DNA from 4 places in the Alteromonas sp. PRIM-21 genome. Region 4 is predicted to be linked to each of the others. Evidence: predicted binding sites of a transcription regulator. Region 4 holds the regulator's gene; each other region holds the start of a gene.
The links. The regulator FliA, encoded in region 4, starts transcription of late flagellar genes. The targets are predictions, from matches to a motif close to CTAAAGNTNNNNNNNNNNNNGCCGATA.
Positions count from the first base shown of each region.

Region 1 (6,230 bases), 140 kb from region 4:
TTATTCTTCGTTTTGGCAAGCAGATAATGGCAGATTTAATAAACCGCAATTTGGTAAATACTGGGTAATGACTGGGCAATATCTGGATAACTATTTATGCGGACTATCATTATTGGTACGAGCAGTAAAAAAACTCATTGTTTAATATTGTTATTTCCATATTCGTACCTATTTTCTGAGAAGGAAATTTCCCATCAAAGTGGTTACGCAATGTAATCACTTCTATTATTACAATCCAAATATAAATGGAGAGACTCATGAGTGTATTAGTTGGCCGTCCTGCGCCTGATTTTACTGCTGCAGCGGTACTTGGTAGCGGTGAAATCGTAGATTCTTTCACACTAAGCGAAGCAATTAAGGGCAAAAAAGCGGTTGTATTCTTCTATCCGCTAGATTTTACTTTTGTATGCCCGTCAGAGCTTATCGCTTTCGACAAGCGTTTTGACGAGTTTAAAAAGCGCGGTGTTGAAGTAATTGGTGTTTCAATCGACTCTCAGTTTTCACACAATGCGTGGAGAAATACCCCAGTAAATCAAGGTGGTATTGGTCCAGTTAAGTACACTCTTGTTGCTGACGTAAAACACGACATCTGCCAAGCGTACGATGTTGAGCACCCAGAAGATGGTGTTGCTTTCCGCGGTTCATTCCTAATCGATGCCGAAGGTATGGTTCGTCACCAAGTAGTAAACGATCTTCCACTTGGTCGTAACGTTGACGAAATGCTTCGCATGGTCGACGCTCTAGCGTTCCACGAAGAGCATGGCGAAGTTTGCCCAGCAGGTTGGACTGAAGGTAAATCAGGTATGGACGCATCACCTGAAGGTGTAGCTAAATACCTATCTGAAGAAGCAGATAAGCTATAAGCTAACCAGTTTAAAGATAATAAAGAAACAGCGCCTTTGGGCGCTGTTTTTATTTATGGCGTTTATCGAACAAAAACTACTCTTGATTTTCTACTGGCCAGCCACCTAACGCTTTATAACGATTTACCATATAGCAAAATAGCTCGGTGGTTTTCTGTGCATCGTAAAGGGCGCTATGCGCTTCATTTTGGTCAAACGATATACCCGCCGCTCGGCATGCTTTTACCAGCACAGTTTGACCAAGAGCAAGGCCTGCTAGGCTGGTGGTATCGAAGGAAACAAATGGATGAAAGGGCGTGCGCTTTATATTGCAGCGCTCAATAGCAGCGTTAACGAAGCTTTGGTCAAACGTTGCGTTATGAGCGACGATAACAGAACGCTGACAGTCTGCATTCTTCTGTGCTTTGCGAATACCTTTACATAAATCCTTCATGGCTTCGCTTTCCTCAATAGCACCTCGTAGTGCGCAATTCGGATCAATGCCATTGAACTCTAATGCCGCAGGCTCAAGGTTAGCGCCCTCGAACGGATCTATATGATAGTGAAAGGTTTGGTCAGGATGCAGTACTCCGTCTTCATCCATTTTCACCGTAACCGCTGCTAACTCTAATAAGGCGTCAGTGCCTGCATTAAATCCGGCCGTTTCAACGTCGATGACAACGGGAAAATAACCTCGAAAGCGCTGGGAAAGAAGGGGCGGGTTGGCAGACATAAACACTCTTGTAAGACTAGATTGCAGAAACTGGTTGGCCGCTTACATGCGCACCTACCTGCGAAACTTATGGAAAACAGAATTATCGCAAGGATATCTTCGAGTTGCCAGTTTCAATTTGAAAACCGCGAAGATGAGAAGCACTAGTAGTACGAAACGCTAATGGTATTAAACGCTAAACTTTTCTACACTTTGGACGATAATCATATTAACCATGATTTTTCAAAACTCTCTATTTGCGGCTTAAAGCGAATGGTTACAATTTATGGTTCTTAAAGGTTGGTGGGCGTATGAAAGGCCTACGCCCGTGTTAGTCTGACTTTCGTTATGGTGTCGAAATGGTGTTGAAATTAAAATATATCGCTTTATTGGGGATGGTGGGGTCGCTGTCGTCCCATGCTGCCATGCGGCAATATTCTGCAACCATTGAAAGTTCCAACTGGCGTATTGATACGGACACGCGCCTGCAGTGTACGCTTAACCACGAATTGCCTGGTTACGGCGAAGCCATGTTTACGAGTTCCGCGTCGAAGCAGCTAAACATGGAATTTGAATTAGACATGTATATGCTGCCAAACAAGTTTGATGTGGCTGCGGTCTACTCTGTTCCGCCAAAATGGATGCCCGGTGTAGCGCCAAAGACCATCGCGGATATGTCTATTCGAAAGCAATACAATGGCGACCTGCCACAAGATGCAGCATGGACTATGTTGTCTGAGTTAGAGAAAGGCTTTTGGCCCACGATTTACTATCAAGACTGGTATAACAAATATGACCAAGTGAGTGTGGCATTAAACGCAAGCAACTTCTCAGGCGTGTATCGCGACTTTGTTAAGTGCGTGTCGAACTTGCTTCCCTTTAGTTTTGATGACATCGCCTACACAGTGTTGTCTTATCAGAACAACAGCACAGAGCTTACTAAGTATTCGCAAAAGCGTTTAACTATGATTGGCGAATATTTAAAAGAAGACAGCGAATTGGAGCTTGTGCTTCTCGATGGTTATACGGACAGCTACGGTGGCCGTTACAACAACGAACAGTTGTCTATTCGACGGGCCAATGAAGTAAAAAGCTATCTAACTACGCTAGGTGTACCTGAAGATAGGATCCAGCTAACAGGCCATGGTGAAAAACGCCATATCGCGCCAAACGATACGCGGGAAAGCCGTGCGCAAAACAGACGCGTAGTGGTACGACTATCCAAGTCGTAGGCGCTTGCTCAAGCGCCTTAAACCCGTTTAACTTGCGTTAATTTGTTTTGTCTCGCCAGGTTAATACAGGCACTAAATGGTCGGTGAAAACGCCATCAGCTCGCACTACCTTGTGCAATGCACCTAAAATTTGTTTTCCAGACATGCCTGCTGCAAGCGCATCCTGACGATAAGTGTAGGGATGAATGGTAAGTTCGTTATCGTGAGCGTACTTAACCCAACTAGCTGCTTCTACTTTCCCTTTAGCCATTGCCTGAGTATCCATTAAATGGCCTAACCAAGGGCCTATGCCGTTCGCATACTTCGCAACTTGCTTCATGCCTTCTTGTGTACGCAGCCATTCGTAGTCGGTGTCGCTCTCTCCCCAATCGTTCTCGCCAATCAGCATAACTACTTTGCCCTTATAGCCAAGGGTTTCACGAATGCGTTTGATCTCATTGAAGTCAAAGCACTGCAGGTAGCTATTGCCGTTTTCTCCCGCAAACCCGTAGTTTTTTAATGTGTCGATAACCAGCTTACTGGCATCAATACCTTCAGTAATGTGAAAGGCAGGGGACTTTACTTCTGGGTATACGCCTACAGATGTGCCGAATTGGCGGTTAAGTTCGCTGATTAGTTCAAAGTGTTCACTTAACGTGGCCACTTTAAAATTAGCCTGGGTGCCGCGGTACCTACTTTTAAATACTTGCATCCCGTCACTGTTAGCACGCTCATGTACCCGCAATGCTCGAAGCTCTTCGAGAGTGAAGTCACGGGCGTAATAGCGTCCGTCCTCTCGGTGACGTGCTGGAAAAATATCTTCTACATTAGTGACTGTCTCTAAGTGAATGTCGTGCAATACAACGGGGATGTCATCTTTGGTTATAACAACATCCTGCTCTATAAAGTCAGGACGCAGCGAGAACGCTAGCGTGGCTGCTTCAAGCGTGTGTTCCGGCAAATAGCCAGAAGCACCGCGATGGGCGATGACGGTAAAATGCAGTTTTTCACTAGTGGTATGTTCTGCTTCAGCGTGCGAGGTTTTACTATTCGTAGCTTCAGCTGCAAACGCACTCTCAGAGGCAAGGGCACCTGTAAAAAGCACTACCAAAGCAGGTAGTAACGATGCCAATCTAGTTGTGTATCTATTGCGCAAACTAGCATTGCCCTTTAACCTCAGCTTAAGCTGGTTCGACGAACCCGCTATACCCTTGCTTACCCGGTTTAAAGAAAATAATAAGCGGTTACCTAGCATGTGACTGCCACTCCATGTGTTTACATTTATCGCCATCTTATTTATGCCTTACATTTCACAGAAAGCTTATGTTACGAGCGCTTAGAAGATATTGGCGACGTCGTGCTGCTATAGTGAAATAGACTTATTTTGAATGAGTTCTATGGTATACCCATCTGGATCGCGTACAAAAGCGATGACGGTAGAGCCACCTTTTACTGGGCCGGGTTTACGGTACACCTCAGCGCCATTTGCTTCTAAGTTTTCACAAAACTGATAGATGTCGTCTACTTCAATGGCGATGTGGCCGTACGCGTTACCCTTATCATAGGTGTTGTCACCCCAGTTATAGGTAAGCTCTAACACAGTGCTATCGGTCTCTTCTCCGTATCCTACAAAAGCGAGGGTGTACTCATACTCTTTGTTTTCTGATTGTCGGAGAAGGCGCATGCCCATCAATGAGGTGTAGAAGTGAAGTGACGCCTCTAAGTTTTCAACTCGAAGCATGGTGTGAAGCATTCGCATAACTATTTCCTATTTGAACCATCAGAATTACCCGATGGTACACTGCATTGTAAGTGCGCGTTTGCAGTTGCCACATGTATCCGAACTCTGGCTACACAGAGCTCCATCCAGACAAAGCCCCGCAGAGTACTTTCGTTGGTAAACGCAAACGACACGCTATGATAATGAGGAAATGTTAACGCTTTAAGACAGTTTTACAATTCCACTTAAACGTATTAAAAACCCCACATGCCGATATTATCAATTTTAAGTCGACGAGGCTGGCTTAACAGGTAGACCACCATTTCGCCTAAGTCTTCGTTTTGAATCAGACCCTTGTCTATCTTCTCAGATCCTGTTTTCTGTGACTGAATTAGCGCAGGGTTGAGTGAATGAACATGAATGCCATAAGGTCGCACTTCCTCTTGAAGAGCTTTCCCAAGCCCCACCAATGCGAATTTCGACGCGCAGTAAACGCCCGCATTGGCATATCCATTTAGTGCCGCCTGAGAGGCAATATTGATAATGTAACCTTCTCGATTTTCAATCATATGGGGCACTACTTGCTTACACATAAGGAAGGAACCTTTTACATTGGTATCCATCACTTCGTCCCAATCGTCTTCTCTGGTTTCCCAGATGAGCGTTTCTTTACCAAAACCACTGTTATTAATAAGAACGTGAAGTTCGCCAAATGTATTTTTAACTTCTTTTACGAAACTTGCGACTTCATCACTTTTTGATACATCACATTTTGCCCCAATGACTTTACCGGGGAATAGCGCATCTAACTGTTTAACTGTCTTGGTTATCGTTTCCTCAGTGCGTCCGCAGATAGCTACTTTCATTCCTGCTTCTAATAGAAAGTGAGTTATAGTTTTACCCAGCCCCTTGCCGCCACCTGTCACAATGGCGGTTTTACCCGATAACAAATACATATCTGTCATAATTAAAACCTAGCGAAAAAAGAATAAGATTAACTTAGCTGGTATTGGCGTTATACAAACATACGTATTCATTGTGGGCCCAAATGATAAGGTCGCATTGCAATGCTTAAAAAATAATCCCGAAATAATTGGACATGGCGAGTAATTACCTGTACTGTCTCGCTCGCTCTAGATATGTTTTATGCTTTACCTAATACTGCGCTGTACCTTTCTTTATACCTTCAAATTGAAGTGCTAGATAGATATACAACTGCTTTACTAGCTTAGTTATGTCTATTGCTATTCGGTGGCTTCCACCATTACATCAATTTTTTTAAAAGGTTATTATTATGTCTAATTCTGTAAACGGTACAGTTAAGTGGTTTAACGAAGAAAAAGGTTTCGGTTTCATTACTCCTGAAGCTGGTGGCAAAGACGTATTCGTACACTTCCGTTCAATCACTTCTGACGGCTTCAAGACTCTTGCTGAAGGTCAAGCGGTTAGCTTTGAAGTTGAACAAGGCCAAAAAGGCCCACAAGCTGCTAACGTAACAGTTCTTTAAGACCTGTAAGCCAGCTTAGGGTTATTTCTTTTATCTGAAGTAACCCGCAAAGATGGGCTCTTTTACACAAAAAATGTGAAAAGAGCCTAATTTTCGTTTTTAGATTTCTTAACCCAACCTGCGAGGAATTCAAAACAAACTATATCAATAAAGAAGTATCTAATATGCAATTTCAAAACTCTATCTCTACCATTAACAGCCTTATTCCAGGTGCGTTAATTTCAAATATCTCCATAAA
Region 1 is NZ_JADOEK010000001.1:262,583-268,812, forward strand. It holds gene IW644_RS01090 (peroxiredoxin) at 258-863, shown strand; gene rnt (ribonuclease T) at 940-1,575, opposite strand; gene IW644_RS01100 (flagellar protein MotY) at 1,914-2,786, shown strand; gene glpQ (glycerophosphodiester phosphodiesterase) at 2,824-4,056, opposite strand; gene gloA (lactoylglutathione lyase) at 4,129-4,524, opposite strand; gene IW644_RS01115 (SDR family oxidoreductase) at 4,740-5,450, opposite strand; gene cspE (transcription antiterminator/RNA stability regulator CspE) at 5,780-5,992, shown strand; gene IW644_RS01125 (hypothetical protein) at 6,157-6,230, shown strand, end outside.
Region 1: the regulator FliA is predicted to act here: its motif matches at 1,751-1,777, upstream of IW644_RS01100 (flagellar protein MotY).

Region 2 (6,230 bases), on a different contig from region 4:
TCCAGAAAGTTAACGCAGTTTGTTAACTCATCAACAAGAAACTGGTCTTTTGTCAGTTTATCTTCATTCCAGTAATGCACTTGATGAAGCAAATGCCAAAAAACACGCTCTTTTTGCGTATATGGCTGGGTTAATGTGCATTCAATTTGCCCCCATTCTTCCATACTATCCCAAAAGAATAGCTCGATCTCCTCGATAGGAAGCTCTCCCTGCCAAAATGCTCTCAAATAGAAACACAGCTGTTTCGCTTTGTTATCTACAAAATTCTGAACATTCACAAGTCACTCAACCGTCGTTGTTTGCTAAAAATAGTATAGCCCATTACATGATTACCATTGACTTCTACACCCCATTATTCGTATGAATATAGGTAGGTAACTGTTTTGGGTAATGATTTAGCCTAATCCTAAGATAGAGGAATTACCAGCCTAGATGTCTGGTCCAGCCTATGATGCTATTTGCAACTATATGAATGTTTGGGGTTTTGTTGATTTCTTTTATACTAAAGGTTAAAGAATTATTTGGCAGGTGGACTTGTCTATAGTGCAACTTTAGTTCGTTTTTTGCACGAACTTTTCTTTTCATTGTGGTGCTTGCTTCCCAGTCGTTAAAGTTTATTAAAGACAAGTCAAGAATGGGAAAGCTGGCTTTCGCGATAGTATCAATCACTAAGTTATTTGTCTTTTCTTGTGGCCAAAATGGCGATATAGCGACAAATGAATCTGGTTGTAAACCAGGCTGCATTTCGACTGCAGACAAGTAGGCCGTTGCAAGCATTCCTTGCGCAATCACCATGCGGTATCCCGTTCTATCTTGCAAATAATTATCTAAAGCACTGAGTTGCAGCGTTAGTGCCGTCGTCGTTGATTCAAAGTCAAGGTACTGAGTAAGTTGATCACTTCTAGGGTGGATGATTGATTCGCTATCCATCGATGATGATGCGCTTTCTGCTTGCGCTTCACTGGTTTGTTCTTCAGTAGTTAGCACTGATGGTGAGTTTGGCGACAAATTAAATGGGCTGATAACTACGTTCCATCCTTTCTCAGCAAGCATACTCGCTAAGCTGTTACCTTGAGCAAGAGTAAGACTAGATGGAAAGGGTTCAGTGAGTACGACTGCAACACCTAAAGGGAGCGGAGTTTGTGCCTCGATGACAATAACAGGGGCTTTCTCTTCGCCAACCATTAACGCGTCCACTTCTCCGGGCAAATAGGCATTACTTACATCTGTGAAAAAATCACAATGAGCCGTTACAGGCAGCAGCAAGACGATAACTGCAAATGTTATAAGAAGAGCGTGCCTTTTCATAAAAAACGGTTTGCCTTTACCTATTGTTGATTTGCGCGGTCACGGAAGCATCAAATCAATTCATACACCAAGTATTCTACGAAGGTTATCGGCAGTACCTTTTAAAACTGAAATGAAGTCTATAGATAAAATAGAGCAGCACTACTCAATAGTTTCAGAAAGGGCTTTGGGTTGGTACTGGCTAAAAGGGATAGGGATGTGAAAATGCTGCCAATGCCCGAATGTAGGATGGGAAAAGCTTAAGCTTTCTGCATGTAGCTGTAAGCGAGAGGCCATAGATAACGCTTCTTCATGGGCATAAAGTCTGTCACCTAAAATAGGATGGCCTAAAGCAAGCATATGCACGCGCAATTGGTGAGAGCGACCTGTGATGGGGTATAGGGCAACTAAAGAGTAGGGCAAACCTTTTTCATCATGGGAACGCTCGACAACGTCAAAATGCGTTACTGCTTTCTTACCGCGCTCGAAGTCTACCATTTGCTTCGGTCTGTTCGGCCAATCGCAAATAAGGGGTAAATTAACCTCTCCACTGTCTTGTGCTACATGACCATGTACTCGGGCAAAATAGCGCTTTTTAGTTTGTCGAAGCTCAAATTGTTTTGATATATGGCGATGACTCTCTTTATTCAGTGCCAGCACTAAGATACCCGATGTCGCCATATCTAGCCGATGAACTACCGTGGCAGTGGGGTATACACAATTAACCCGGCTAATGAGCGAGTCTCGGTGCTCTAAGGCCTTACCCGGCACGCTTAATAGCCCGCTAGGCTTGTGCGCTACCAGCATGTCCTCATCTTGATAAAGGATATCAAGATAAGGCGTCATAGGCGGGTTATAAACAAAACTCGGGTTTGGCATTATGTACTCGTTACTTCAACGTTGTTCTTTCAGTGCTTAACATTTCGCATTTACGGGTTGTTCACCACAATACGTATTGCGTCTAGCTGAACATCAGCTTCCTGAATGACCTTATCGAGCGCATTCATTTGCGTTTCAATAAATTCAATTTCGCTATCGCGCACAGCGGGATTGCGCTTTTGAAGATCCCGCAAGCGCTGTATTTCATCATTCAATGTGCTGTGCATATCGTTAAGGGCATCATGCTGCTTTTGGTTAGCCTCGTGATGGGCAAGCTTACGCGCTTTCTCAATAGCAAGTTCAAGGGGCTGCTGCAGTGCTTTTAGAAGTTGAGAAGAAATCTTGCGACCAATTTTACGCTTAACATCAAAACTTAAGTCAGAAGGATTGCCCTGCGCATCTAAACATACCCGCACTGGCGTTTGTGGCAAGAAACGGCTTAATTGAAGTGCTTTCGGCGCTTGCGCGTGCAGCACAAAAAGGGTTTCTATCCAGTAGGCGCCCTTCGGCAGAGAAGGCTCAGCAATAAAGCCCATACTGCTTTTTCCGTGAACGTCGGTCAGCACTACATCAATCGCGGTATGTACTAGCGGATGGTCCCAGCTAAGAAACTGTACGTTTTCAAGCGTGGTCGCAACACGGCGCTTGTAAGTAACCGTCATGCCTTCTGGGTCAAGACCTGGAAGCTGGCTCACCATCGACTCGGTTGGCATAAGAATAAAGCAGTCATTGCCTTTCTCGTCTTGCTGGACGCCGATAGCGTCAAATACACGGCCCATAAAGCGAGATAAATCTTGTTCGCTATCAAGGGTGATAATATCTTCGAGCAGTTGCTCTACACGGCCTTCGCCAGAAGCATTAAGCTCAAGAAGTCGATCGCGACCGGCTTCAAGCTGTGCCACCAGTTGGCTGTTTAGTGTAACGCTCATGTTTACAAGCTCGTCACGGGCACTCATATCGTCAGGGTGTAAGCATGCACCAATAAGCAAAGGTTTCACGTCGTCGAACACGCCAGAGCCGGTCGGACAGGTCTTCTCAAAGGCATTAAGTCCTTCGTGATACCAATCTAGCAATACGTGCTGAGCGGTTTTCGCTAAATACGGTACGTGAATTTGTACAGTTTGAGTTTGGCCAATACGGTCAAGTCGACCAATACGTTGTTCAAGCAGGTCTGGCGTAATAGGCAAGTCGAACAGAACCAAATGGTGAGCGAACTGGAAGTTACGGCCTTCACTGCCAATTTCACTACACAGTAGTATTTGTGCGCCGTCTTCTTCGTCAGCAAAGTAATGGGCCGCCTTATCGCGCTCTACTATGCTCATGCCTTCGTGGAATACGCTATGGCGAATTCCTGTTTGCGTGCGAATGACTTCGCCTAACTCTTGTGCCGTACGAGCGCTGGCGCAAATAAGCAGAATTTTTTCTGGCTTAACGCTTTGCATGAAATCTAGCAGCCATTCAACGCGAGGGTCGTGCTTAGTCCAGCTATTAACAACACTTGCCATACGCTCAGGGTAGAGTGAATAGGTTAGGTCGCCGCCGCTCACTGCCTCTGAATAAACCTCCGGCAACGCCAATTCATATGCACTTAGTTTACGCTCTGGGAACCCTTCGATATTGGCGCGGCGATTTCTAAATAGCATGCGACCTGTACCGTGACAGTCAATAAGTTGATGCAGCAACGCATGGCGATTGTCCGGCGAGCTTAAATCACCCGCATGTTCCATTACGTCAGGCGCAAACTCAGCAAGTTTGCTACGTTGCTTGTCGTTAGGCTCGGCGTCTGAAAGTAATGGCGCGACCGCATCGGCGAGCTGACTGTATTTCGATTCTTCATCTAAGAAAGCGTCGTAACTATGGAAGCGAGCCGGGTCGAGTAGGCGTAAGCGTGCAAAGTGGCTTTCGTGACCAAGTTGATCAGGCGTTGCGGTAAGTAGCAATACGCCAGGTGTTTGGTTAGCTAGTGCTTCAACACACAGGTATTCGGCAGAAGGAGCCTCACTTGACCACGCAAGGTGGTGGGCTTCATCGACAACCATCAAATCCCAACCTGCGGCTTGAATTTGCTGCTGGCGTTTTTCGCTCTTACTTAGAAAGTCGATACTGCAAAGTACCAGCTGATCGCTTTCAAATGGGTTTACTGCGCCTGTGTCAGCTGTATCGTCATCTTCTAGACCTTCACTCTTCTCTATTGCTTCGCAACGACTCTCATCGTAAATGGCGAAAGGAAGATTTACCCGGCGCAGCATCTCAACTAGCCATTGGTGCATGAGCGAGTCTGGAACCAAGATAAGCACGCGCTCGGCACGACCAGTTTTAAGCTGCTGGTGAATAATTAACGCGGCTTCGATAGTTTTACCAAGCCCTACTTCATCGGCAAGCAACACGCGAGGCGCGTGTCTTCCGCCTACCTCTGACGCTATGTGTAGCTGGTGCGGGATAAGCGATATACGGGCACCGGCAAGGCCGATAGTACTTGAACGCAAATATTCGTATTGATGATCTAGGGCGCGTTCACGTAAGTCGAACCATTTCGGATTGTCTAGTTGCTGACTAAACAGGCGCTTTTCAGGTTGGTTTAAGCGAATGTGGCTGTCTAGCATGGTTTCAGGTAAGCGCACTTGGGCTTTGGTATCTTCACGAAGCCCGTGATAAATAAATAAACCTTGGCTCTCTTCTTTTTCAGTAATGGTCATTTCCCAGCCATCTTGGCTTTTGACCGTTTCGCCAATTTCGAATATTAGTCGCGTAAGCGGCGCGTCTTGCTTTGTGTATTTTCGCGCTTCGCCTGTTGCCGGATACAACACTTCAACTGAACGGAAATCGCTACCGATAACTACGCCCAGCCCCAGCTCTATTTCGGTGTTGCTTAACCAACGCTGACCAACTAAAAATTGACTATCTGAACTCATAAATCACCAACCTGTTTTTCGGGGGGCGGTATTGTACGCATTGCGTTGTGATAAGTCATTAATACTAGACTATTGGTTGTCGTTTTTACTATATGAGCGCAAAGAGAGAATTAACGACGTGCATGAACATAGTCATATGGTCTTTAAACGGCACTCCTGTCGTATGTAAGGCATCAGTACCAAACCAAACCTACCTTGTTGCCCCTCTAAGACGCGGTACAAATGACTTAACACACGATACCAATGAAAGAACAAAGTCGCGTTAACATGTTCAGCAGACTTGCTTTGTCATAGGGATGGCGTAAAACTGTCGTATCACTGACCATGGATATTTCTTACTGTTAACGAGGTCACGTTTCTAACGTATGTGAAGCGCAGTTAACAGGAGGAAGCGCGAGATGGATATGAAAGTAGACAGTCAAAAGCTTATACAACTACGCAATGCTAAGGCATGGAGTCAGCAGTATCTGGCTGATGTGTCTGGGTTGAGTTTACGCACTATTCAGCGAATTGAGAAAACCCAATCTGCATCCCATGATTCGATAGGAGCACTTGCATCAGTGTTCGAAACGACGCCAGGTGCCCTCTTTATGGATGAACCCGATGCCGCCGCAAGTCATGCTCAAGTGCAGCAAGCCTCGCAAACTTCTATTGCGAGGGAAAATCGAGCAGCACATCATACAGTACCGCATCAAGTTTACCGTCCCACAATGTTAAACCACAAAAATGTTCTTTGGGTTACGTTAGCGCTCGCTATTAGTTTGTTTGTAGCGATTTACTATGCGCAAACGGTCAATGCAAATAACGGTAGTAACCAAGTAATCGAAGCTGGCAAACCAGTGAATGTAAGTAGCGAAGCCCTTGAAAACGCAACAGACTGGTTGCGCTTGATTGATAGCGGTGAATATGAACAAAGCTGGCAAGAGAGTGCGGCTATATTCAGAAGTAATATTTCCCAAGCGAAATGGGCTGAAGCACTTCAGCTTGTTAGAAAGCCTCTAGGCGATCTAAAAAATCGAGAGTTTGCTTTAGCTCAAGCGCCTTCTTCACTACCAGGGTTGCCAAAAGGTAATTACCTAATCTTATCATTCAGCACCCAGTTCACTGAAAGTACCTCTATGAATGTAGAAACACTCTCTATGGTAGAGGTAA
Region 2 is NZ_JADOEK010000004.1:57,774-64,003, forward strand. It holds gene IW644_RS08080 (hypothetical protein) at 1-278, opposite strand, end outside; gene IW644_RS08085 (DUF3530 family protein) at 421-1,308, opposite strand; gene rluA (bifunctional tRNA pseudouridine(32) synthase/23S rRNA pseudouridine(746) synthase RluA) at 1,450-2,166, opposite strand; gene rapA (RNA polymerase-associated protein RapA) at 2,217-5,078, opposite strand; gene IW644_RS08100 (DUF4019 domain-containing protein) at 5,477-6,230, shown strand, end outside.
Region 2: the regulator FliA is predicted to act here: its motif matches at 1,395-1,421, upstream of IW644_RS08085 (DUF3530 family protein).

Region 3 (6,230 bases), on a different contig from region 4:
CAATGATGTATTCATCAGCAATATACCCAGATGCAAATGCAACGCTAAACGACGCGCAGAATTACAAATTAAAAGCCATTTGTGACAAATTACAACTTTCTGAAGCAGACCACCTTTTAGAAATAGGCACTGGCTGGGGCGGCCTAGCTGTTTTTGCGGCAAAACATTACGGCTGCAACGTAACAACAACCACCATTTCAGAAGAACAGCACGCCTGGGCAAAGGACTGGATTGAGCGAGAAGGTCTAGAAAGTAAAATTACGTTACTTAAAAAAGATTATCGTCTACTTGACGGTAAATACGACAAACTGGTTTCCATTGAAATGATTGAAGCGGTTGGCAAACAGTATTTAGGTAACTTTTTCGAAAAATGTGCTTCTCTTTTAAAAGACGACGGTCTTATGTTACTTCAGTCGATAACCATTGATGATAGACGTTATGATAGCTACTCAAACAGCGTAGACTTCATACAGAAATACATTTTTCCGGGTGGTTTTTTACCATCGCAATACCAGCTAAATGCTCATCTTAAAAAATACACGAACATGATGATCCGTGATTTACACGATATTGGTGTGGACTATGCAAAAACCCTTAACCACTGGTATGAAACATTTATCGCGGCGAAAGATGAATTATTAAATGATGGTTACGACGAACGCTTTATGCGTATGTGGACCTACTACCTGAAATACTGCGAAGGTGGCTTTCTAGAAAGAACTATAAGTACTGTACAACTTGTTATATCTAAACCTCAATACAGAGGGGATTTAGCCAGAGTTTGATTCTCGTTGTTGGGTGATACCAGCAAGCACTTTGAAACCAAAAAGCGGTGCCATATGGCACCGCTTTTTTGAGGATATTGCATTTCAAAGGCGTAACGCTTAATCGTCTACCACTGATATAGGTTTAGATATCATTGGTTTACCTTGGTTAATATTAATTTCCACTCGGCGATTCTTAGCTCTATCACTTGCAGTCGTGGCATTTTCGACAATAGGATTAGTATCTGCTTTGCCTACAACAGACATACGGCTTTCATCAAATCCAGGCGCTGAGCGCATGGCTTCGGCCACCGCAACAGCACGTTGCGACGATAGATCCCAGTTCGAACGATAGAGCTCATTGGCAATATGCTGTCCGTCACTATGGCCAGAAATCTCAATTTCACCAGGCACATCCGCTAACAATGAACCAATTTTTCTTAATACAGGCTGAAATTGTGGCTGCAAGAAAGCAGACCCTGCTGAGAAAGAGCCATTCTCTCGAATACGAATGGTAAGCTGCTGCCCCAGCGACTCCATCTCAACCGAGCCATCTAAAATTTGCTTTTCCAATTGTTGGGCCACCTTTTTCATCAACTCAGCCATTTGAGATTGATCAGTGCTTTGCTCAGCAGATGAAGATGACTCAGTAGCCGTTTGTTGAGACTGACCGCCGCGTTGTTCGCCACGCTGTTTTTGCCTTCCGCCGGCCGAGTCCTCGTTTCCTGCCTGAAACTCTAGCATTTGCTGTGTCATTTCGTTGGTTTGCTGTTGTATAGATTCAATTGGCGTAGGATCAGGCTTACCAGGTCGAAACTCCATAGCTATTACACTGGTACCCTTTGGAATATCTTTTACTTCAATTTTATTTTGTACACCGAAAGCGAACTTCATCGAACCCGCTATTTGCTTAAATTTAAGTACGTCCATCTCTGAAAATGAAAGCAGAAGTACAAAGAAGCACATAAGCAGTGACATTAAGTCTGCGAAGGTTCCCATCCAAGCTGGAAGCCCCTCGGGGGGGCATTTTGGGCATTCTTCTTCTGCCATTATTCTTCCTCTGCGCTTCCGCGTTTACTCGCCGCCAGGTAGTTTTTCAATACGCCTTCAATAACTCGCGGGTTTTGACCGTCAGCTATACCGACAATACCATCTAGAACAAGGCTCTGATTTAGCTTTTCTTCCCCCGCTCGCACAGACAGCTTGAATGCAATTGGCAAACAGATAACGTTGGCGAAAAAGGCACCATAAAGCGTTGTGAGTAGTGCTACCGCCATTGCGGGGCCGATAGCTTTGGGGTCATCCATGTTTGATAGCATGGCAACCAAACCAATCAAGGTGCCGATCATACCCATGGCGGGTGCAATATCGCCCATACCTTTAAAAAACGAGGCGCCGAAATCATGTCGCTCTGACGTCATAGAAATATCTTTAGCAAGTGTCTCTCTAACCACCTCGATATCGTGGCCATCAACCAGCATGTCTACGCCTTTTTGCATAAATTCGTTCGAGATTTCCGCTTCCTCTAAAGCCAAGAAGCCACCTTTTCGCGCCGCATCCGCCATCTCTACGATTTTCTCAATAAGCTCTTCTGGCGATTCAATCTTAAACATGAAAGCTTTACCAGCAATCTTACCCGCACCGAAGAATTGACCTAAAGTAAATTGTGACAAGACAACAAACAAAGTCCCACCAAACACGATCAATATCGATTGGACGTCGATGAACATGCCTAAGCTGCCGCCTAGAATCATAGCCATAACTATGAAACCAATGGCGCCCAACATACCTATGACGGTTGCTAAATCCACTCACTCTTCCCCATTTATGCGCAGTCAGTGCTGTTAATGTACAAATATTCTATCGGCAACGGATAAAAATACTAAAACGACATTATTGAAAAATATCATATTTATTTGTTTTTTATTAAGTGTGACTTTAAAAAACCTTGTTCAGTCTTCTATATATCGACCATGCTTATAGCGTTCGCCTACCTATCAGAACACGCATGCATTCTTTTATTTAAAGTAATGTAGCCACTTATTTCGAATATAGCACAATATCTTCATATTCAACGTGGTCAACTGCATGAAAAAAAAGCTATATTGCTGTGATATAGGCGATATACGGACAAACCATTTGACCCTTGTGCGGCCCTCGGTTAATGTGCGCGGTACACGTATTTTGGCCAATGTATTGAGTGTTTTTATGACGACAGAAAAAGCATCAGCGTCTTTTGAAGAAACTTTATCAGAACTAGAAGCTATCGTTAACGAAATGGAAAACGGTGATCTGCCGCTTAATAAAGCACTGGAAAAATTTGAACGAGGTATAGCATTATCTCGTCAAGGCCAGCAATCACTTGAAAACGCCGAGCAAAAGGTGAAAATACTGCTTAGTGAACAAGGCGAAGAAACGCTTCAAACTCTTCCTGAAAGTGAACAGCCGTAAAACGTTCATTTTTAACTTACAGGCGACCTATGAATTTTTCTGCTTTGCATCAGCAAGTAAAACAGCAAACTGATGCATCCCTTCTTACCTTAATTGATGATTTACCCGATTACGCACCGCGCCTTAAAGATGCGATGCGTCACGCATTGCTTGCGGGTGGTAAGCGTATGCGTCCTCTACTAGTACAGGTTGTAGGAAACACGCTAGACGTGCCCAAAAAAGATCAGATGGCTATAAGCATGGCTATTGAGTGTGTGCACGCCTACTCGTTAGTTCATGACGATTTACCAGCCATGGACGATGATGATTTACGTCGTGGAATGCCAACGTGTCATATCGCCTTCGATGAAGCTACGGCTATTTTAGCGGGGGATGCTCTGCAATCTCTTGCATTTACTGTACTAGCTGATGCTCCTTTAAGCGTATTTGCCGAAACCAAGCGCGGACAACTGTTGTCTGTACTTGCTAAAAGTGCAGGATATGTAGGAATGTGTGGTGGCCAGGCAATTGATTTGGCCAGTACAGGTGAGGCCATCTCGTTAGAAGAACTAAAACAGCTCCATAGATTAAAAACCGGAGCATTGCTAAAAGCCTGTGTTGAAATGGTTGCTATTGTCAGTGAAGGCTTATTGCCACAAACTAAAACTGACTTAATGGCTTATGCCGCCGATATCGGGCTAGCTTTTCAAGTTCAAGACGACATTTTAGACGTTGAAGGCAGCAGCGAGAAATTAGGTAAACCGGCAGGGTCAGATGAAGCATTGGGTAAAAACACGTTTCCCGCCAAGCTTGGAATGGCTGGCGCTAAACAAGAATTAGAAATGCTTCACAATAATGCACTTCAAGCATTGACGCGTTTACCCTACAATACTGACAGTTTAATTGCGTTTAGCGAGCTTTTGGTAAAACGCGACCATTAGCCACGCGCCATGTTGAAAAAGATAATAAGTACATGAGTTTAGATCTCCAACATTACCCAACGCTTGCGCTTGCGCAAACACCTGAAAAATTGAGGCAACTGCCCCAGGATAAATTACGCGAGCTCGCCGATGAATTACGTGAGTATTTACTTAACAGTGTAAGTCAAACGAGTGGTCACTTCGCTTCGGGCTTAGGCACAGTAGAGCTCACAGTCGCGTTACACTATGTGTACAACACACCTTTTGACCGTTTATTGTGGGATGTAGGGCATCAAGCCTATCCTCATAAGATTCTTACTGGCCGTGCAGAGCGCATGAGTACCATTCGTCAAAAGAATGGTCTGCACCCTTTCCCATGGCCGCCTGAGAGCGACTATGACACCTTTGCTGTGGGCCATTCTTCTACATCGATTAGCGCGGCGCTGGGTATGGCCGTAGCGGCAGAAAAAGAAGGTGAAGATCGCAAAGTGGTTGCCGTTATCGGCGATGGCGCAATGACCGCAGGTATGGCGTTTGAAGCCCTTAACCACGCAGGTGACATCAAAAAAGACATGGTGGTTGTACTTAACGACAACGAAATGTCCATATCTGAAAACGTAGGGGCGTTAAACAGCCACCTAGCCCGCTTGCTAACAGGTAATTTTTTCAATTCAATTCGGGATGGCGGCAAAAAGCTGTTAAGCAATGTACCACCTATTAAAGAGTTCGCTAGCCGTGCAGAAGAGCACCTTAAAGGTATGGTTGTGCCCGGTACTATCTTCGAAGAGTTGGGCTTTAATTATATTGGTCCTATCGATGGTCACGATGTGAACGCTGTAGTCGATACCCTTCGCAATATGCGTAACTTTGAAGGTCCTCAGCTTTTACATGTTGTGACAAAGAAAGGTAAGGGCTACGCCGTTGCTGAAGAAGACCCAATTAAGTTTCACGCGGTGCCAAAATTTAACCCAGCAGATAACGCTTTGCCAAAGTCGAAGCCCTCTGCCCCAACCTACTCTGCTATTTTTGGAAAATGGCTATGTGATATGGCCGCGCAAGACCCAAAATTAATGGCTGTGACACCTGCTATGCGTGAAGGTTCTGGTATGGTTGAGTTTTCTCAACGCTTTCCAGATCAGTACTTCGATGTTGCTATTGCCGAGCAGCATGCTGTGACCTTTGGTGCCGGTCTTGCCAAAGACGGGATGAATGCGGTTGTTGCGATTTATTCATCGTTCCTTCAGCGCGCTTACGATCAGCTTATTCACGATGTGGCAATTCAAGACTTGCCGGTATTATTTGCTGTAGACAGAGCGGGTATTGTGGGCGCCGACGGCCCTACTCACCAAGGCGCGTTTGATATTGCTTTCCTTCGCTGCATTCCCAATATGGTCGTTATGGCACCGTCAGACGAAAATGAATGTCGTCAAATGCTCTACACCGGTCATAAGCTACAAAAGCCTGCTGCAGTGCGCTACCCTCGTGGTGCAGGCATGGGGGTTACACCAGATGAGGCGATGACGGCACTTGAAATAGGTAAATCACGTACCTGTCGAGAAACCTCTAAAGATAAATCTGAAAGCGTTGCTATTTTGAACTTCGGCTGTTTATTGCCCTATGCACTAGAAGCAGCAGAAGCTATTGATGCAACGGTTATCGACATGCGCTTTATAAAACCATTAGATGGCGATGCCGTTTTAAAAGCTGCAAATGAACACAGCGCACTTATCACGTTAGAAGACGGCTGTATTATGGGTGGTGCAGGTAGTGCCGTACTAGAACACTTGCAGCAAAACGGCGTACTAAAGGCAGTCAAAATGTTAGGGCTGCCTGATAGCTTTATTCTGCAAGGTACGCAACAGGAAATGTACAAAGAGCACGGCTTAGATGCTGAAGGTATTATTGCTGCGGCAAATAGGTTTACAGCTAGCTAATCAGTTATCTAATTCGTTACAAAACTAGCTTAGTAAAAGCGACTACTATGCTTTTCGTTTAAGCCAGAGATCAAAAAGCCCGCAAACTGCGGGCTTTTTAGTTATGTATTTTCGCTATTGCCTGACTCTTTATTACCTGAGTTTTCATTGCCTGATTTCTCACTGCCTAACTTTTCATTGCC
Region 3 is NZ_JADOEK010000005.1:20,054-26,283, forward strand. It holds gene IW644_RS09105 (class I SAM-dependent methyltransferase) at 1-785, shown strand, start outside; gene IW644_RS09110 (flagellar motor protein MotB) at 885-1,814, opposite strand; gene pomA (flagellar motor protein PomA) at 1,814-2,575, opposite strand; gene xseB (exodeoxyribonuclease VII small subunit) at 2,973-3,215, shown strand; gene IW644_RS09125 (farnesyl diphosphate synthase) at 3,245-4,135, shown strand; gene dxs (1-deoxy-D-xylulose-5-phosphate synthase) at 4,168-6,048, shown strand.
Region 3: the regulator FliA is predicted to act here: its motif matches at 2,626-2,652, upstream of pomA (flagellar motor protein PomA).

Region 4 (6,230 bases):
CCTGAGCCGTGAAGCTGATCAAGCAGTGCTTCAAATTCATCGTCGGTAATTTCTTCATCACCGGCACTACTTGCCGGAGCAGCTGCTGATGCTGGTTCTACAGCACTTTTTTTGTCTCCACCAAACTGGCCTTTTCCGTGCAGATCATCTAACAGTGCTTCGAACTCTTCATCAGTAATGTCATCACTGTCAGTGCTCGCCGCTGGTGCTGACGTTTGCGCAGGCTCCGTTTTGGCGGGTTCTGTATTGGTTGATGCAGCTTGTCCTGGAGCACCACCTCCATGAAGCTCATCAAGGAGAGCCTCAAACTCATCTTCGGTAATTTCTTCTATACCACCGCTACTTTCACTGGTATCTGACGCTGCTGGCACTGGTTCATCTATAACTAGTTCCGGCTCTTCTGCAACGACCTCGGGCTCAGCCGCGACAACTTCTGGCTCAGCCGCAGGCGCACTTGCATTGTCGAAAATGTTTTCATCTGGAGATTCTGGGCGACTGAGTTTGTGTAACAGGTCGACGAGGTGTGCATCTGCCGGCTCTAGCGGCTCTTGTGCTTTTACTCGCTCAAACATTTCAACTACCACATCAGTGGCTTGCAAAATGATATCCATTAACTCAGGCGTTAGCGTTCGTTGGCCATTGCGCATAACGTCAAAGACGTTTTCAGCACCGTGACAAATTTCAACTAACTCAGTAAGAGAAAGGAAGCCCGCTCCCCCTTTTACTGTGTGATAGCCGCGAAAAATTGCGTTAAGCAAGTCCGCGTCTTCAGGATTGTTCTCAAGATCAACGAGCTGTTCTTGTAATTGTTCAAGTATCTCTCCAGCCTCAACCAGAAAGTCCTGTAATATTTCCTCGTCAACATCAAACGACATGCACCCGCTCCCCTAAAAACCTAAGCTAGACAGAAGATCATCTACATCATCTTGACCTGAAACGACGTCGTCTCGTTTGTCAGCATCAATAATTGGGCCTTCTGCCTCTACACCATCAACCTTATCGGCCTTAACGCTGGAAGGTTTAGTTTGTTCTGCACCGTCCCGTTCGCCAAACATAGTAAGCATATTTACAAGACTATCTTCGACTTCTTTAACCAAGTCGATAACGCGACGAATAACCTGTCCAGTCAAGTCTTGATAACCTTGTGCCATCAAAACTTCAGTAAGTAACTGTGTAAGTTTAGCCGACTGATTCGAACCGTCTTCCAACAATTCGTCTAAGTCTGCACATAAAACCTTAAACTCACCCAACTCGATTTGGCGGTTCATCAGCTTTTTCCACTCTGGCATAACCTTTTCGATTCGCTCCGCGAGAAGTTCAGCGATGGGCATGCTCGCCTCTACGGCATCCATAGTAGTATTAGCAGCTTTTTCGGTTTCTTCAATTACGTAGGTAAGGCGGGACTGAGCATCAGGGATATCGTCTGTAGCTAAATTTTTGATGCGGTCGTCTATTTGAAAGTTGTTTAATGCGTCGTGGAGTTGACGCGTCAACTTGCCTACTTCAGCGAATAGCTCAACGTTTTCTTTCATTGAGACGGCTTCAAGTAGTGCATTAGCTGAAGCCTTGTCACCTTCTTCAAGAAAAGTGACAAGCTGCTTTGCTTCTTCTAACGATATTGGAACGTTTACATTCGTTGACATCCAGTAAACCTCATTTATCTGGTGAGCGTCTGGATCAACCTAAACGTTCGAATATTTTATCTAATTTTTCTTTAAGCGTTGCCGCGGTAAAAGGTTTAACAACGTAACCATTCACACCCGCTTGGGCGGCGGCAACGATCTGTTCCTTCTTCGCTTCAGCGGTCACCATAAGTACTGGCAGATGCTTAAGTTTGTCATCGGCTCTAATCGCTCGGAGCAGATCTATACCCTGCATACCAGGCATGTTCCAATCAGTAACAACAAAGTCGAAATCGCCTTGTTGTAACATAGGTAATGCGGTGCTTCCGTCATCCGCTTCCTGGATATTGGCAAAACCCAAATCTTTAAGCAGGTTTTTGATGATTCGTCTCATGGTTGAAAAGTCATCGACCACGAGAATTTTCATGCTTTTGTCCAAAATAGCCTCCACTGAGGGGTTAATTGTTTTTAATTTCTATTCTTCGTCAGCTTGCCACGACTTCATTCGTGATTTGAGTTTTAACATGGCTTGACTATGAATTTGACTGACTCTCGACTCACTTACGTCGAGAACCTCGCCTATTTCTCTTAAGTTTAGTTCTTCATCATAGTAAAGTGAAAGAACAATCGCTTCTCGCTCGGGTAATGTCGTTATTGCATGGGCCAGCGCTTTTTGAAATGCGCCCTGCATTAAATCTTCTAACGGTGCATCACTGCCTCGACTTTGCTCGGTAGTGATCACATCTTCCGACACACCTAAATCTTCAATGCCCACCAACTTCCCGGCATTTACTTCATTGAGCATCTGGTGATAATCCTGCAAGCTCACATTAAGCTTGTCAGCAATATCGGAATCTCGTGCGTCGCGCCCAGTTTCACTCTCTACCTGAGATATCGCTTCTGTTATCGCGCGACCATTTCGGTGAACAGAACGTGGCGTCCAATCACCTTTGCGTATTTCGTCCAGCATGGCACCGCGAATGCGGATACCTGCGAAGGTTTCGAAGCTTGCGCCTTTCGACCCATCAAAGTTTCGAGCGGCCTCTAACAAACCAATCATGCCTGATTGGATAAGGTCATCAACAAGTACACTCGCAGGCAGGCGCGCCATCAAATGGTGCGCAATACGCTTAACCAGAGGCGCATGTCTTTCGACTAACTGCGATTTATCTGTTTGCTGTTGATAAGCGGCTGCCTTGCTGTTCAACGTTGACTTCCTACGGCTTTTTCTGCAACTAATTGTTCAATGAAAAATTCTAAGTGGCCACCAGGCTGCGCTGGAATAGGCCAAGTAAGCGCCCTGTTTGCTAGCTTAGTTATCGCTACGGCTGCAGGAGAGCCTGGAAAAGCATCAACAATAGCTGTTTGCTTACGCACTGCTTTGCGAATATTTTCGTCAAATGGCACCGTCGCCACTAATTCTAGTGCAACATCAAGAAAACGCCCTGTCACTTTGCTTAATTTGCTAAATAATTCCTGACCTTCTCGCACATCGCGAACCATATTGGCTACAACTTTGAAGCGAAAAACACCGTGCTCACGGTTAAGGATTTTTATCAGCGCATACGCATCAGTTAGTGATGTTGGCTCATCGCAAACCACCACCATGATATCTTGGGAGGCTTTAGAAAAGCTTAGTACCATATCTGAAATGCCAGCAGCGGTGTCGACTATTAGTACGTCTATTTGAGAACGCAGCTCGCTAAACGCTCTTATTAGGCCAGCGTGCTGTGTGGGTGAGAGTTCCGCCATTGACTGCGTACCAGATGTGGCGGGAGCAATCTTAATACCGTGGGGGCCGGTTACTAAAACCTCGTCCAACGTGCACTCGCCAGAGAGTACGTGAGATAGGTTTTTCTCAACTCGCAGGCCTAGCATCACATCTACGTTTGCAAGACCTAGGTCCGCGTCAAGAACCATTACACGCTTGCCCTGCTTCGCCATGGCGATAGCAGTGTTAAGTGTAATGTTTGTTTTACCTACGCCACCTTTACCACCAGTGACGGCGATTACTTTGATTAACCGTGATTGCTTCATTTTTCTTAAGCTACTCGCTTGATCGTCAATCATACTGCTTATGCTGTTTTAATTGCGTTGTTACCACTAGTATGATTCAAACCGTACTTTTTATAAAGCTTTGCAGCAGCGGAAACCAAAGATTTCGCTTCTGCAATCTTAATGTCTTCAGGCACTTTTTGACCATCGGTGACATAACTAACCGGTAGTTGGTATTCAACCGCTGCACTAAGTACCTCTCCTAAAGAGTAGCACTCATCTAACTTTGTGAAAATACAGCCACTTAGTTCAATATCGTCATACGCTTGAATGATTCTCTGCAAAGCCGGATATTGCGTATTGGCTTGCGCTACCAAATATTTTTTAACTTTTGGCATTTGGCCATTGTCGAACTGCTTAATCTGCTTAATTAATCGACTATCACGCTGACTAAAACCTGCTGTATCAATCAATACTAGTCGCTTATGACGAAGTTGGAACAATAAATCTGCAAGTTCTTCACTAGTTTGCGCTTTTCGCACAGTACAGCCAATAATTTTTCCGTATGTCGCTAGTTGCTCATAGGCTGCAATTCTATACGTATCGATAGTAATCATAGCCACCGATTCTGCACCATATTTCTGCGCGTAGCGGGCGGCCAACTTTGCAACCGTAGTTGTTTTACCTGTACCAGTAGGCCCAACTAATGCAACGGCACCTTGTGAGCTAAGTATATCGTTTCCGGTAACATTTATGCGATTAGCCAATAGGTTAAGAAGATATACCCATGCGTCACGTTCATTGTAATGAGCCGGTGTGTAGCTAATAAGCTGTGTTGCTAGTGCACTACTCAACCCCATATCGGTTAATCGCGTGACCAGATATTGATGAACAGGTTTTTGACGCTTGTTCTTCGCTTCCATTAAGTCAGCAACTTGATACTGCAATACGTCGCGAAGTGAAGCTAACTCTTCTTTGATTTGAGCTAGTTCAGCTGACTGGGATACAGGTGTTTCACCCATACTTGACGCCTGGTGCTCAGGAAAAGTCTCTTGCTCGACAACATCTCGACCTGGCGATTGTGTTCCAAGGTCGTCGATAAACGCTTCTGAAAAATCTAAGTGAGAGGCAATTTCGTTAGCGTGCTTAGCGTTCGCTGACATTGGCTGTGTTGGTTGTGCAGAACTGCTTGCAACTGGGTTTCCACCATGCTGCTTTTCCAACAGCGCTTTTAAGCTGTCAGGACCGTCATCACCAATAATTTCACTTAAGCTAGGCACTGCCTTTTGGCCAGGTGTTTTTGCCGCGGCTTGTGGTGCTGCCTTAGGCGTGAAAAGCTTAGCTTCAGGCTCTTTGTCGTAGGCTGCTACAAGCTCGATGCCGTCAGCGACTTTGCGATTTGACATGATCACAGCATCACTGCCCAACTCAGCTTTAACTTGGCTTAGCGCCTCACGCATATCTTTGCCGAAGAAACGTCTAATTTTCATTGCAACCTCTCCAATCACCCAGTGTCAGATTATTGACCGACCGAACTGACTATTTTTATTTGTTTGTCGTCAGGCACTTCTTGGTATGAAAGAACATGCAGCCCAACAACAGAATACTTTAAGAAGCGAGACAGAACCGGTCGTAGCATGCCTGAGGTAAGGAGTACTGCAGGTTCTCCTTCTAACTCTTGCTGCTGACTGGCTTGCTGCAATGATTTTTGCAGCTTGTCTGCCAGACCTGGTTCGATACCAGCACCGTCTTCGCCACCTGCTTGAAGGGACTGGTGCAACATCTGTTCCAACTCTGGCGCCAAGGTTATGACAGGTATCTCTTTCGCCCCTTGGGTAATTTCTTGAACGATTAGACGCTTGAGTGCTATACGCACCGCAGACACCAGTACATCTGGGTCTTGGCTTCGTGTACCGTATTCACTAAGAGTCTGAACAATGGTGCGCATATCGCGAATAGGCACACCTTCAAATAGCAAGGTTTGCAGCACTTTCACAACTGTACTAAGCGGCAGAATATCGGGCACTAAACCTTCAACTAATTTAGGGTGCTGTTTGGCCAGCATATCTAAAAGCTGCTGCGCTTCTTCATGCCCAAGTAACTGATAGGCGTTATTGGAAAGTAACTGACTAAGATGAGTCGCAACAACAGTGGCGGCATCAACAACCGTGTATCCAAGAGTTTGCGCGTGCTCGCGCTTATTAGGCTTAATCCACACCGCATCTAACCCGAAAGCAGGGTCTTTAGTAGCGCGCCCTTCTAATTTTCCGAACACTTGTCCGGGGTTAATGGCAAGTTCTTCGTCGTGACTTATAACGGAATCGCCAATAGTGACGCCGAGCATAGCGATGGTGTAAGTGTTAGGCTCTAAGTCTAAGTTGTCGCGTATATGAACGGGTGGAATAAGGAAGCCAAGTTCTTGGGAAAGTTTTTTACGCACGCCTTTAATTCGCGTTAACAACTCGCCACCTTGAGATTTATCAACAAGAGGAATTAAGCGATAGCCCACTTCTAAACCAATGGTATCCACCTGCTGAACATCGTCCCATCCCAGCTCTTTAACTTCAGGTGCAACAGTTTCGTCTTTTGCAATGTTCTCTGGTAATTGAGGTT
Region 4 is NZ_JADOEK010000001.1:122,791-129,020, reverse strand. It holds gene IW644_RS00500 (chemotaxis protein CheA) at 1-875, opposite strand, end outside; gene IW644_RS00495 (protein phosphatase CheZ) at 888-1,643, opposite strand; gene cheY (chemotaxis response regulator CheY) at 1,678-2,061, opposite strand; gene IW644_RS00485 (RNA polymerase sigma factor FliA) at 2,098-2,829, opposite strand; gene IW644_RS00480 (MinD/ParA family protein) at 2,826-3,692, opposite strand; gene flhF (flagellar biosynthesis protein FlhF) at 3,698-5,107, opposite strand; gene flhA (flagellar biosynthesis protein FlhA) at 5,137-6,230, opposite strand, start outside.